Regions from separate parts of the Vibrio sp. HB236076 genome, predicted to be linked through region 2. Evidence: riboswitches for the same ligand, from Rfam matches in the RefSeq annotation. Region 2 holds a riboswitch; each other region holds the start of a gene.

Region 1 (4,327 bases), on a different replicon from region 2:
TTAGCCAAAATTGAGGAAATAAAAACACAAATTTCCGAATTAGAGACAACGATAAAAGCCCTCGAGATGTTTTCTAACGCTTGTGGCTCGAGTAAAAGTGCTGAAATTGGTTGCCATTTACTGGATTGTTTTGAAAACCATTGGCAGTGCTGTAATGACGACAGCACCCCTAACCTAGCTGGAGAATAATGATGAGTGAAGCGTGTAAATGTTGTGAAGAGCAAGAATCAGCCCAATGCTGCTGTAACACAGAAAACTGTCAGTGTGCTGACGGTTGTGTGTGTGGGGATTGCTGTAAAGATGGCGATTGCTGCTAACTGTGATTGCGACTAAATATTAGGCGTTAAAGCGAATCACTGCCTCTCCTTCGTGACAGCAAAGTCAACGGTGATGGGCAGTGATATTTTCTACGTTATTGACGGTTATTTTCACGGATAATACGACGGCAACGCATCAATAAATCGTCATAATTGTCCATTTTTTCATAATCGACTTTTAACTTGCCGTGAAACATCAAGGTAACGGTCACATCACGATAACTGAGCCAACAAGTATAGCCATCAAAATCTTGCCAAGCGGACAGCTCACCAAGTTGATGCTTATCTCCTTTGTTTTCGCCCTTTGACACAATATGTTCAAACACTCTGAGAAAATCTTTTGTTGTCAGCTGAATATCCATACCTTTCTCCTGTGATTGCTCACTGGTCACTCTACCGAAAAAACCACGCTCAACGCAATGCTCAGTCTTGTTACGCAATGAATGCCCAGTCGATCTCCGTCAACAACAAAAAGTACGATCACTTGCTCGAAGAAAACCCCGATCTTTTTTGATAAATTTGTGACCTGTGCGTGCAACAAATAGGCGAAAGTCCCCGTGATCCTCATCAAATGCTCAAGCTCGACTATACTTCTAATGTGAATAGAATATAGGTGTAGCTATGACCGCCCAAAACAAACCCAAACCAAGTGAGCTAGCCAGTCACCTCATCGCCGAACGTCGATTTATAGAACTCCTCGACGCCTTGCCAAAAGTCTCGGTTCAAGGATACGACAAACACCGCCGCGTCATTCACTGGAATCGCTCAAGTGAAGAGATCTATGGTTATCGCCGCGAAGACGCGCTTGGCCAAAAACTTGAAGACTTAATTATCCCAGAAGGCATGCGCCCTACGGTCATCGCTTTACATCAACAATGGATAGACAAAGGCATTGCCATCCCCTCTGCAGAATTGATTTTACAGCGCAAAGATGGCTCTTATGTACCGGTGTTTTCCTCTCATATCATGCTCAAACAAGACACCGACGAGCCAGAAATGTTTTGCGTCGATGTCGACCTTAGTGAGCAATACCAAGCGCAGCAGGAGTTGCGCCAACGCGCAATCACCGACCAATTGACTGGCCTGCCCAATCGCCGTCATTTAGACGAGCGGCTCAAGCAACACATAGAAGAGCAAGGGGAAAACTGTCAATTGGCGCTTTTCTTCATCGACTTAGACGTCTTTAAAGAAGTCAATGACACGCTGGGTCATCATTGGGGCGATGATCTTCTTAAGGCCGTTGCCCAGCGCCTGAGCAACATCACCAGCGAGGGCGAATTATTGGCGCGTTTTGGTGGCGATGAGTTTGTGTTGTTGATGCCCTTTCAACACACCGTTGAGGTACAAGTGCGTCTTCAGCAAATCCAGGCGGCCTTCTCATCTCCTTTTCAGATCGGTCGTGAAAACCTGTTATCCAGTGCCAGTATCGGTATTAGCCACTACCCACAAGACAGCCACAGCGCTGAAGCCCTGTTAAAAAACGCCGATCTCGCCATGTATCACGCCAAGGAACAAGGACACGGACGCCACCAGGTTTTCACACCCAAAATGGCCGATGACATGCTCTTACAACACGCACTATCCAAAGCGTTGCACGCAGCGATCGACAACGATGAACTGACTCTTTATTACCAACCCATTTACGATTTAAGTAACCATCAGATCGTCGCCTGTGAAGCGCTGCTGCGTTGGTTCCCACAAGACGAACGACTGCCAAACTCCCCAGCGGTATTCGTACCGATTGCTGAGCGCTCTGATTTGATCCTACACCTTGGTGATTGGGTCTTAAAACAAGCCTGTCAGCAAGCTCAATCCTGGCAAGCGCAAGGTCATCACCTTCGCATAGACATCAATGTGTCCGGCAAACAAGTGATCCAAAGCGACTTTTTTGAACAATTTTCTCAGCTCAAACAAGAACATCAACTCACCGCTGAGCAGATTGGCATTGAGCTCACTGAGCATACGCTTATTCAGTCCAACCATCATTTACTCGAGCAACTCCAAGCCCTAAAAGACAGTGGCGTCGAGATTGCCATTGATGACTTTGGCACAGGCTATTCCTCATTAAACTACTTAAAAACCTTGCCAGTCACGCATCTAAAAATCGACCGCAGTTTTATTCAAAACATCCCCGAAAGCCATATCGAGACCGCTTTACTGGCGGCGGTGGTGAGTATCGGCCATCAGCTGAATCTAGACATTATCGTCGAGGGGATAGAAACCGAGCAACAGGCCGAGTATTGCAAGTCGATTGGCATTGATTTCGCCCAAGGCTTCTTGTTTTGTCGCCCTGCAAGCCCGGACGTGATCAGCGAGCAACTGGCGCAAAACAATCAAGACTAAAACAAATACCGCAGTGCCTCTCGCGATGAGTTCACCATTTTGATGCCCACCACCTCAATTTGTCACGTCTAGGGCTAAGCTTTTCTTGCTGTTGGCACTCAGCGAGCTTGGACATCAGTCGCGCAAGAAGTCGTGCTCATTTTGCTTATTCCGCTCATTCAGTTCATTCAGTTCATTCAGTTCATTCAGTTCATTCAGTTCATTCAAAAAGAAAGTCTACCCTTCACAGATGTTTCCTGTTACTCTTTTAACCAAATAGTCGGGGGGCCACGCAATAGGTGTTGGCTGAGATCGAGATTCGAGACCCGTTGAACCTGATTCAGTTAATACTGACGTAGGGAACTATGCACCTTTTGCCTCAGCACCACTGCCATTTGCGATCGTCCATCGCAAAACCGATCGGCGATGACGTACGGCATAAGTCAGTTCCTATACGTTTTGATATAGGAGCGATACATGACGCAGCCGTCACAACCCAGTTTTTCTTCACCCACCACACCCATTGTGTTGACCATTGCCGGGTCTGACAGCGGTGGCGGCGCCGGTATTCAAGCCGATATTAAAGCCATCTCTGCCACGGGTGGATTCGCTTGCTCTGTGATTACCGCCATCACCTCGCAAAACACCCAAGGCGTTAGTGCCGTCTTCCCCATTCCCATCGCGCATGTCGAAAGCCAACTCGATGCCGTGTTCAGCGATCTAAACATCGTCGCGGTTAAAATCGGTATGCTCGCCGACGCCAATATCATCAAGGCGGTAGCGAACAAACTCACCCAATACCAGCCGCGACACTTGGTGCTTGATCCTGTCATGGTTGCCACCAGCGGGGATGTATTACTCGACACGGACGCCATCGACACCTTAAAAGAGACACTCATCCCACTGGCGGATATTATCACCCCTAATTTACCAGAAGGCGCGGCATTAACAGGCCGTACAGTGCCTCAATGCGAAGCGCAAATGAACGCTATGATCGGCGATCTGCGCGCTATGGGAGCAAAGGCCATTTTGCTCAAAGGGGGCCACCTAGAAGAAGAGCAAAACAGCAATGATCTCCTGATTACTCCCCATTCGGCCACTCCAATTCGCGCCAAGCGTTTCCCGACCAACAATACCCATGGCACAGGGTGTACCCTTTCTGCCGCGATCGCCTCCTACCTCGGGCAAGGCAACTCACTCGACAAGGCCGTCGCTTTAGCCAAGCGGTATATCTCTCATGCGATTGCCCATGCCGATGAGTTACACGTCGGTCGTGGTCACGGCCCGGTTCATCACTTTTTTGCCGGGCACAACCATGTTAGATAATCAACACCGCGCCCGCGAAATAAACCGCCGCGAACAATCCACGAGTAAACAATCCACTAGTAAACAATGCTCGAATAAACAAAGCGCAGATAAACAAGGCGCGACTAAACCATACCAAAGTGAAGCATGTGTTCGTGACCAACGCGCTGAAGGCGCCTATGACAACAAGGAAAAACCGGTTGGCATTCAACTGACTGACGCAAGTTTGCAATACCACGACAGCGACACCGCCACCCTGGCGAGGTTAAACATCACCTTCCCCGCTGGGCAGTGGACTGTTTTACTCGGGCGAAGTGGTGGGGGGAAAACCACGCTCTTGCGCTATCTGGCCGGTTTATTACCGACGCAGGTCAGATGGCAAG
Region 2 (4,327 bases):
GCTATAGTCTTGCAGCAGTGAAATTAACAAGGCGGCGAGGTAGTTATTGATATCACTTTTCTGCCATTGGCGAGGGACTCGACTCGTCAGCAGTGCCTGAAATCCAGGGTGATCGAAAGCGTCATTCCCATGCCACATCTCACTCACTGCACCTGGCAAACAGCCCATGGCAATCCATACTGATGGCGTTAAAGGTGTTTCGTGAATCGTTTCAACCTCAATATGCGGACAAAAGTTCAAAACGAATGACTCTGATTGCTCAGTCAATCGAAACAACTGAATACGTAAAGTGTTTTGGTCATCATTCATCACCGTCAGTCGATAAACAGGGTGGTCTTGAATGAACAATTCCACCTTCTGTTGCTCGCTTTTTATCGTCCATGCAGAGAAAACCAAACCACGAACTTCGGCATGATGTTCAAGTAAGGTCTTAATATTGGCCAGACTATGCCTTGCCCCCCCGCGCCGGGTACTTTCCCCTTCGCTTGATAAAAATGGGTCGGTTAGTGCCATTACATCGTCTCCTTGATAGACGCCTCTTGACGAATAGGGATGTATAGCTCAGCCCCCTGCTGATGGAATTCTTGTGCTTTCTGTTGCATCCCTTGATTGGCGTATTCTCGCACTTCATGGGAAATCTTCATCGAGCAGAATTTAGGACCACACATAGAACAGAAATGGGCTACTTTTCCTGATTCTTGAGGTAAGGTTTCATCGTGGTATTGACGAGCCGTCACTGGATCGAGCGATAAATTAAACTGGTCTTCCCAACGGAACTCAAAACGGGCTTTAGATAAAGCATTGTCTCTGACTTGAGCCCCTGGGTGGCCTTTTGCTAAATCGGCCGCATGAGCCGCTAATTTGTAAGTGATGAGGCCTGTTTTGACATCCTCTTTATTCGGTAACCCCAAGTGCTCTTTTGGCGTGACATAACACAGCATCGCACAGCCATACCACCCAATCATCGCCGCACCAATTCCTGAGGTAATGTGATCATAACCCGGCGCGATGTCGGTTGTTAGCGGCCCTAATGTGTAAAATGGTGCCTCATCACAATGCTTGAGCTGTTCTTCCATGTTCTCTTTAATTAAGTGCATAGGAACGTGGCCAGGGCCTTCGATCATTACCTGTACATCATACTGCCAAGCAACCTTAGTCAGTTCACCAAGCGTCCTTAACTCGGAGAATTGCGCTTCATCATTCGCATCAGCAATCGACCCAGGGCGTAAACCATCACCTAAAGAAAGAGAAACATCATATTGGGCACAGATTTGACAAATTTCTTCAAAATGGGTGTAGAGGAAACTTTCTTTGTGATGAGCCAAACACCACTTCGCCATAATCGAGCCACCGCGTGACACAATGCCCGTGACACGCTTGGCCGTCATCGGCACATAACGCAATAATACGCCTGCGTGGATGGTAAAATAATCGACGCCTTGCTCAGCCTGCTCAATGAGCGTATCGCGCATCACTTCCCAGGTCAGATTCTCCGCAACCCCATTCACTTTCTCTAGGGCTTGGTACATGGGCACCGTGCCAATAGGAACCGGACTATTTCTCAATATCCATTCGCGGGTCTCATGGATATTACGCCCAGTCGATAAATCCATCACCGTATCAGCGCCCCAGCGAGTCGCCCAAACCAGTTTCTCAACTTCTTCTTCTATCGAAGAAGTAACTGATGAGTTACCAATATTGGCATTCACTTTCACCAAAAAGTTACGGCCAATGATCATAGGTTCTGACTCGGGGTGATTGACGTTAGCTGGAATGATCGCGCGCCCTGCTGCGACTTCACTTCTGACAAACTCAGGGGTAATTTGCTGCGGTAACTGCGCCCCAAATGCTTGACCGGGATGCTGATGCTCAAGTTGTTCATCCAGTACTTGTAAGCGCTGCATATTCTCACGCAATGCAATGAACTCCATTTCTGGAGTGATAATACCTTGTCTTGCGTAATGGAGCTGAGTCACACACTTGCCCTGATTCGCTTTTACAACAATGGCATCAGACTTAAAGCGCAAGGTATCTAAGGTTGAATCTTCACGCCTTTGATTTGCATATTGAGATGATAAACCTGAAAGTTGATGAGTATCAGCACGTGCTTGTATCCAATCTGCACGCAACTTTGGTAAACCAACATGAACATCAATCTTATGTTGAGGATCCGTATATGGACCAGAAGTATCATAAACCAACACTGGCGAATTCGCTTGATACTCGGGGCTGTTAGGTGTGCCACCGATGATCGTATCCGTTAAGGTGATTTCCCGAAAAGGGACTTTTATATGGTACTGGCTACCTGAAAGATAAACTTTTTTCGAGTTTGGATAAGGTGAGGATTCAATATTTTCAATAAATTGCTGGGCTGATAGCCTAGCTTGTTTGCGAGTCGACATGCATTATTCTCCAGTAAGTATTAAGAAAAATGCTTGCCGGATAAATGCATAATACAAGAGCGATCAAAACTGACCGAAGAAATGAAATGAGGACAAAAAACGCCCAAAGACATTCTCTTGTTCCCTTCGCAGGTATTAACCTGATCAGGTTCAACGGATCCCGAATAAACGGTCTCAGCCAAATGGCACTCCGACAAGTGAAGCTATTATTATCACAGCCTTGGATCAAAACCAAGCCTGTAACGGCATTCTCTTATTGTTTCATTAAAATGTGATAACCCATCCAACAAGCCGAAACACTGAGAACGACGTTCAACATCATATTGAGTCCCATCTTAACAAACTCGCCTTGTTGTAAGAGATTGACATTATCCATCGAAAAAGTTGAAAAGGTGGTTAAAGCGCCTAGAAAACCAAGACCAATTAAAGGACGCCACGGATCACCTGACACCGCCTGCATAGTGAGTAAAGCCGTAAAAGCCCCCATCATCATAGAACCCGTTACATTAACGAATAGCGTACCGTAAGGAAAACTGCGACCTAGTAATAAAACAAAAAGCTCCGAGAGAAGAAAACGAGAGCACGCCCCTATCGCACCACCTAATGCAACAAAGGTGAGAGTGGAAAAGTAATTCATACTGGCAATCCAAAGATTAAAAAATAAGTGATAAGTATCAAGAACATCTAAAAAATAAAAAAGTTACGGCAGTCACTTTTACACGAATTAACCGACAACCCATGTATCATACCGTTTATATGTTGAGCAATCAGCTAGAAGTTACGCGTCATTATCGTAGACCAATAACTAACACCGATCCCACTGATGGCACTCAGATCATTGCGATCAAAATAGATCTCACCACATGACCTGTGGTTCACTGTATTAAGGTGTCAAACTGTCATTCACTATGCCACACTGATTTTACCTTGCCACTTGAGCGAAGCGTCCTTGAAGTGAAACGATCTTGCAGCGCAGCGATCTGTCTTTCACTGTGGTTCACGAAATTGATGGGTTGCTGAGAAAAACGAGTGGGAAGAAATCATCCTGGGGTCGGATTCGCGGGATCGCAGCACTCACCCTCGCGCCTAACTGTTGTGGATCCGACCCCTATGACTCGAAACGCACTTTGGCAAAGAACAAAGACTGACCTCAACCATTGCAGTACATGATGACAATCAACACCAAAAGTCATTCTCTGCCTATTGGGTTCATCACTTCTAGGGGTCGGATCCGCATAATACCGAGGGCGCTGTCAGTTAGTCTATTTCGCAAACACGACCCCATTTGAGTTAGGTAAAACCAAAATATAAGACAGTATGAGACAGTGTAGGACAGTCTCAGCACATGACCTGTCTTTCACTGTCTTAAGCAAAGCGATCTTGTGTTATTCGATGAACGGGGTCGGCAGCCGAGGTAAGTGCGCTGTCACCAACACAGCGATGCCAGCGAAGCGTCTTTGAATACAACATACAGGGGTCAGAGCTTCTCTACCCAACCCTCACTGATATGATCGAGCTTCTTCAAAGCTGCTGACCCCGTACCGAGCACGCAGTAAAGCCCAAAATCAACAGCGCCCACTGCTGAGTTAACATAGCGTGAATAGCATTTGGATCATGGCAACCCAAAAGCCCTAATACCTGTACAGACCAAATTTGACCCTTGATTCCGGTAGCCACTGAGTAGGTTGACTGTCTTTCACTGTGTTAAGCGAAGCGATCTGTGTTTGACTGTACAACACTGTGGTTCACGAAATTGATGGGTTGCTGAGAAAAACGAGTGGAAAGAAATCATCCTGGGGTCGGATTCGCGGGATCGCAGTACTCACCCTATGCGCCTAACTGTTGTGGATCCGACCCCTATGACTCGAAAACGCACTTTGGCAAAGAACAAAGATTGACCTCAACCATTGCAGTACATGATGACA
Region 3 (4,327 bases), 350 kb from region 2:
CAAGCTGGCCACTTTAAACGAGTTCAACATCGCCTGCCAGTAACGGCTATCACTAACCACATCAAACCACTGTGAATTAAGGCCACTGTGAATAACACTGAGCAAAGGCGGAATAACAAAAGCAATCGCAACAGCAATCCAAACGCGATTCCAATGCTGTGCTCGCGAGGATTGAAATTGTGTCACTGGCTCTACCGGTGTCGCGCCTTGATTCGATGGCAGCGCATTTTGTCCTTTTTGCAATACGATCGCCATAGTGCCACACAAGAGCATTTGCCAAATGGCCAATATCGCCCCCGTTGCCAAATCAAAATCAAACTTAATCGCCTGATAAATAGCCAATTCAATCGTTGTGGACTTTGGGCCGCCCCCTAATGCCATGACAGTCGCAAAACTGGTGAAACACAGCATAAACACCAACCCGGCAATCGCAGGCACTTGCTGGCGTAACCAAGGCCATTCTACCGTGCGAAATTTCTCAACACTGTTCATACCTAAGTGCGCCGCCAATAAGTGCTGTTCGTACGGAATGCTCTCTAAGCTCTGCAGCAGTAAACGCGCGGCGTAAGGCAAATTAAAAAAAACATGCGCGAGTAGAATGCCGCCGAGACCGTAAATAGAAAAGGAATGTTCCACACCCAAGGTTGTCAGCAATGACGCCAAATAGCCGCGATTGCCGTAAATAGTCAACAGGCCAAACACCCCAACGAGAACCGGTAGCACCAAGGTCGATGAGAAAATCTTCAGGACGACATGACGGCCGCGAAATTGGCTACGCGATAAAGCATGAGCCACGGGGATCGCCAAGCCCACACTCAAAACAGTCGACAAACTGGCTTGCAAAAAACTAAACCAAGTTACATGACGAAGGTATGGGTCTTGCCACAGCTGTTCAATAGGTAAATGAGCACTTTGCATCAGTAAGGCGCTTAATGCACTGACCACTAAAACAACAATGAGGCTGGCAATCACCAGCCCCATTTTTGGCACGCGAGTGTTCATAACCCGAGTACCTCTAACATAACAACAAACAAAATCATCGTTCTCTTAGTGGGTCAAGGCTTGTTGCCACTCGCGAATCCAATCTCGACGATGAGTCGCCACCTCTTCTGCCGGTAAACTCAAGACTTTGGTCGGCTTAGCAAGACCGCGATAACCTTCCGGTAACGCAACGTCCGTGACGGGATACATCCAGTTGGTGGTAGGAATAATACTCTGCACGTCATCGCTCACTAAGTAGTTTAAAAAGGCTTGAGCCAACTCAGGATGAGGAGCGTTCTTCAACGCGGCGGCGACTTCAACCTGCACGTATTCCCCTTCGCTAAAGGACGTCGCCGCGTACTGATCATCGCCTTCAGCAATTAAGTGATAAGCCGGGGAAGTCGTGTACGACAAAACCATATCGGACTCCCCTTTTAGGAATAATGAATAAGCTTCTGACCAGCCCTTGGTGACCGTTACGGTCTGCTTGGCCAACGCCTTCCACACCGATGAAGCCTTATCGCCGTATAACGCTTTCACCCACAGCATCAAGCCTTGCCCTGGCGTTGAAGTGCGCGGATCTTGATAAATAATACGCAGGTCTTGGCGCTCGACCAATTGTGCAAAAGAGCTCGGGGGGTTACTCAGTTTTTCCTTGTTGTATACGAAGGAAAAGTAGCCATAGTCATAGGGTAAGAACGTGGTGTTTTGCCAACCATTCGGCAGCGTCAGTTTCGCCGAGTCCAATTGGTAGTCGGCAAATAAGCCGGTTTTTTGAGCTTCATTGATCAAGTTGTTATCCAAACCAAGCGCGATATCGGCTTGGCTGTTTTTTCCCTCTAAACGCAAGCGATTGAGAATGGATACGCCGTCGTCTAAGCTGACAAATTGCACTTCACAGCCACACTGTTGTTCAAAACCCGTTTTCACTTTCGGCCCTGGGCCCCAATCTGAGGCAAAAGAGTCGTAGGTATAGACTTGAAGCACTGGCTTCTCAGCCCAAGCGTGACTACTTACTAAAGCGCTTATCGCCACCATCGTGGTGGTAAAGGAAGATTTAATCGGTGCTATCACTTGCTCGCTCTCCGTGTTTGAGCGGCACAGGAGACTTGAGGGGGAGAGGGGGTTCTCATCTCAATTCCTACGCCAGCATTATCTGGTTCAGGTGGTATCATCACTCGCGATGACGATGCGGGTCCCGGCTTAACCGATCTCAGCCACTGTCAGACAGTTAGGCTCCCCGTTGAGTTTGAGACATTGTACTGAGCCAAAAAACAATTGGCTACTGTCACAACAAATTTTAGTGATTCGAGCCACGTTAAGCCCGCTGATAAACGCGATGAGCCCCGGAGTCGATTCACCCTTAGGTATGCGGTCGTTGTCGAGGATTATAGCCCCAGCGCGGAACTAGCCCTTGATCGATGCCAAGGTGATCCAACACTCGAGCTACCATGAAGTCGACCAGGTCTTCAATGCTTTGTGGTTGATGATAAAAGCCAGGGGCTGCGGGCATGATGGTCACCCCCATGGCGGAAAGTTTGTGCATATTTTCAAGGTGCAGCGTCGAGAATGGCGTTTCTCGCACCACCAACATTAACTGACCGCGCTCTTTGAGTACCACATCCGCAGCACGCTCAATCAAATTGTCAGACATACCATGGGCAATCGCCGCCACACTACCAGCGGAGCATGGGCAAACCACCATTTGCTTTGGCGCCGCCGAACCCGAGGCAACCGGTGAAAACCAATCTTCTTTACCACAGACGATTAACTGCTCGGCATCACATTGAAAGCGCTCGACTAAGAACGCGTGTGCCGCCTGAGGCCCGCTCGGTAATTGGAGCCCTTCCTCGGTGGCAAGTACCACACGAGCCGCAGATGAGATCAGCAAATACACTTGATAATCTGCCGCTAACAAACACTCCAAAAGGCGCAGACCATAAGGCGCACCCGATGCCCCCGTCCAGGCGAGAGTAATGGCTTTTTGTGTACGTTGATAGCTAGGTTGAACGGCTGTTGGCATTGTATTTTTCCACTTCACTGACTGTTGTTTTTGTCGTTGTAAAAGACGGGCCTAACGCACCGCAGCGCGTAAAGCTTGGCGGCGTAAACCGTCGATCACTTTTTGATGTAAACCACCAAAACCGCCGTTACTCATGATCAAAAGATGATCCCCCTCCAGACTGTCCGACACCAGTTGCTGGCTCAATTGTTCTATGTTATTGAGCACGTGAACAGGCTGCTTACATTGAGCGGCCACTTCCTCGAGCGACCAAGGCAGATCCGGATCTTGATACAGATAAATCACATCAGCACTGGCCAATGATTGCGCTAAGCTGTCTTTATGTACGCCTTGCTTCATGGTTGCTGAGCGCGCTTCAAGTACCGCCACCAGGCGCGACGGTTCGCCCTGCTTTAAGATAGGCTGTATATGGTTACGCAAACCGGCAATGGTGAGATCAATCGCGGTTGGGTGGTGAGCGAAATCGTCATAGACCTTCACTCCTTCGACCTCGCCTTTGAGCTCCATACGTCGTTGGGTATTGACAAACAGCCCTAAAGCTTCACAACTGTGCTCAGCGACGACACCGACATGGCGAGCCGCCGCAATCGCCATCAAGGCATTGTTGACGTTGTGATCGCCAATTAATGACCATTTTACCTCGCCGACGTTCTGTTGTTGGAAATACACCTCAAAATGACTGCCATCCGGCGACAACTTTCGCGCTGACCAACCGTTGTCGGCGTGCAGATATTCACACTCACTCCAGCAACCGCGATCTAAAACTTGCTTTAACGCCGGCTCATCGGCGGGCAAAAACACTTTTCCCTGACCTGGGACCGTTCTGACTAAATGATGAAATTGCTTCTGAATCGCCGCTAAATCCTCGAAGATGTCGGCATGATCGAACTCAAGGTTGTTTAAAATCACACTGCGAGGACGATAGTGAACAAACTTAGAACGCTTATCGAAAAAAGCACTGTCATATTCGTCCGCTTCAACGACAAAAAACGGACTATTCCCCAAACGCGCCGAAATACCGAAGTTACCTAACACGCCGCCGACCAAAAAGCCAGGTTGGTAACCATTGTGTTCTAAAATCCAAGTAAGCATGCTGGATGTGGTGGTTTTTCCATGGGTACCGGCCACAGCTAAGACCCAGCGATCGAACAATAATCCCTCTTGTAGCCATTGCGGCCCAGAGGTATAACGCAGGTTGTGGTTAAGTACGTATTCAACACACGGGTTCCCACGGCTCATGGCATTGCCAATGATGACAAGGTCGGGATGTGGTTTGAGTTGTGAATCATCAAATCCCTGAATTATTTCAATGCCTTGGGATTC

The links. Region 2 has a riboswitch for thiamine pyrophosphate ahead of thiC (phosphomethylpyrimidine synthase ThiC). Riboswitches for the same ligand answer to the same signal wherever they lie in the genome.
Region 1: it holds a riboswitch for thiamine pyrophosphate, as region 2 does, so the genes downstream of both, thiD (bifunctional hydroxymethylpyrimidine kinase/phosphomethylpyrimidine kinase) here and thiC (phosphomethylpyrimidine synthase ThiC) in region 2, are expected to answer to the same signal.
Region 3: it holds a riboswitch for thiamine pyrophosphate, as region 2 does, so the genes downstream of both, thiB (thiamine ABC transporter substrate binding subunit) here and thiC (phosphomethylpyrimidine synthase ThiC) in region 2, are expected to answer to the same signal.

The regions. Positions count from the first base shown of each region.
Region 1 is NZ_CP162602.1:688,714-693,040, reverse strand. Features, by position in the region: gene AB0763_RS16415 (MerR family transcriptional regulator) at 1-189, shown strand, start outside; gene AB0763_RS16410 (DUF3081 family protein) at 413-679, opposite strand; gene AB0763_RS16405 (bifunctional diguanylate cyclase/phosphodiesterase) at 939-2,660, shown strand; TPP riboswitch at 2,911-3,018, shown strand; gene thiD (bifunctional hydroxymethylpyrimidine kinase/phosphomethylpyrimidine kinase) at 3,117-3,965, shown strand; gene AB0763_RS16395 (ABC transporter ATP-binding protein) at 3,955-4,327, shown strand, end outside.
Region 2 is NZ_CP162601.1:2,943,533-2,947,859, forward strand. Features, by position in the region: gene thiE (thiamine phosphate synthase) at 1-513, opposite strand, end outside; gene thiC (phosphomethylpyrimidine synthase ThiC) at 513-2,402, opposite strand; TPP riboswitch at 2,507-2,605, opposite strand; gene crcB (fluoride efflux transporter CrcB) at 2,656-3,039, opposite strand.
Region 3 is NZ_CP162601.1:290,080-294,406, reverse strand. Features, by position in the region: gene thiP (thiamine/thiamine pyrophosphate ABC transporter permease) at 1-1,002, opposite strand, end outside; gene thiB (thiamine ABC transporter substrate binding subunit) at 1,048-2,019, opposite strand; TPP riboswitch at 2,103-2,234, opposite strand; gene AB0763_RS01450 (flavin prenyltransferase UbiX) at 2,345-3,004, opposite strand; gene mpl (UDP-N-acetylmuramate:L-alanyl-gamma-D-glutamyl-meso-diaminopimelate ligase) at 3,056-4,327, opposite strand, start outside.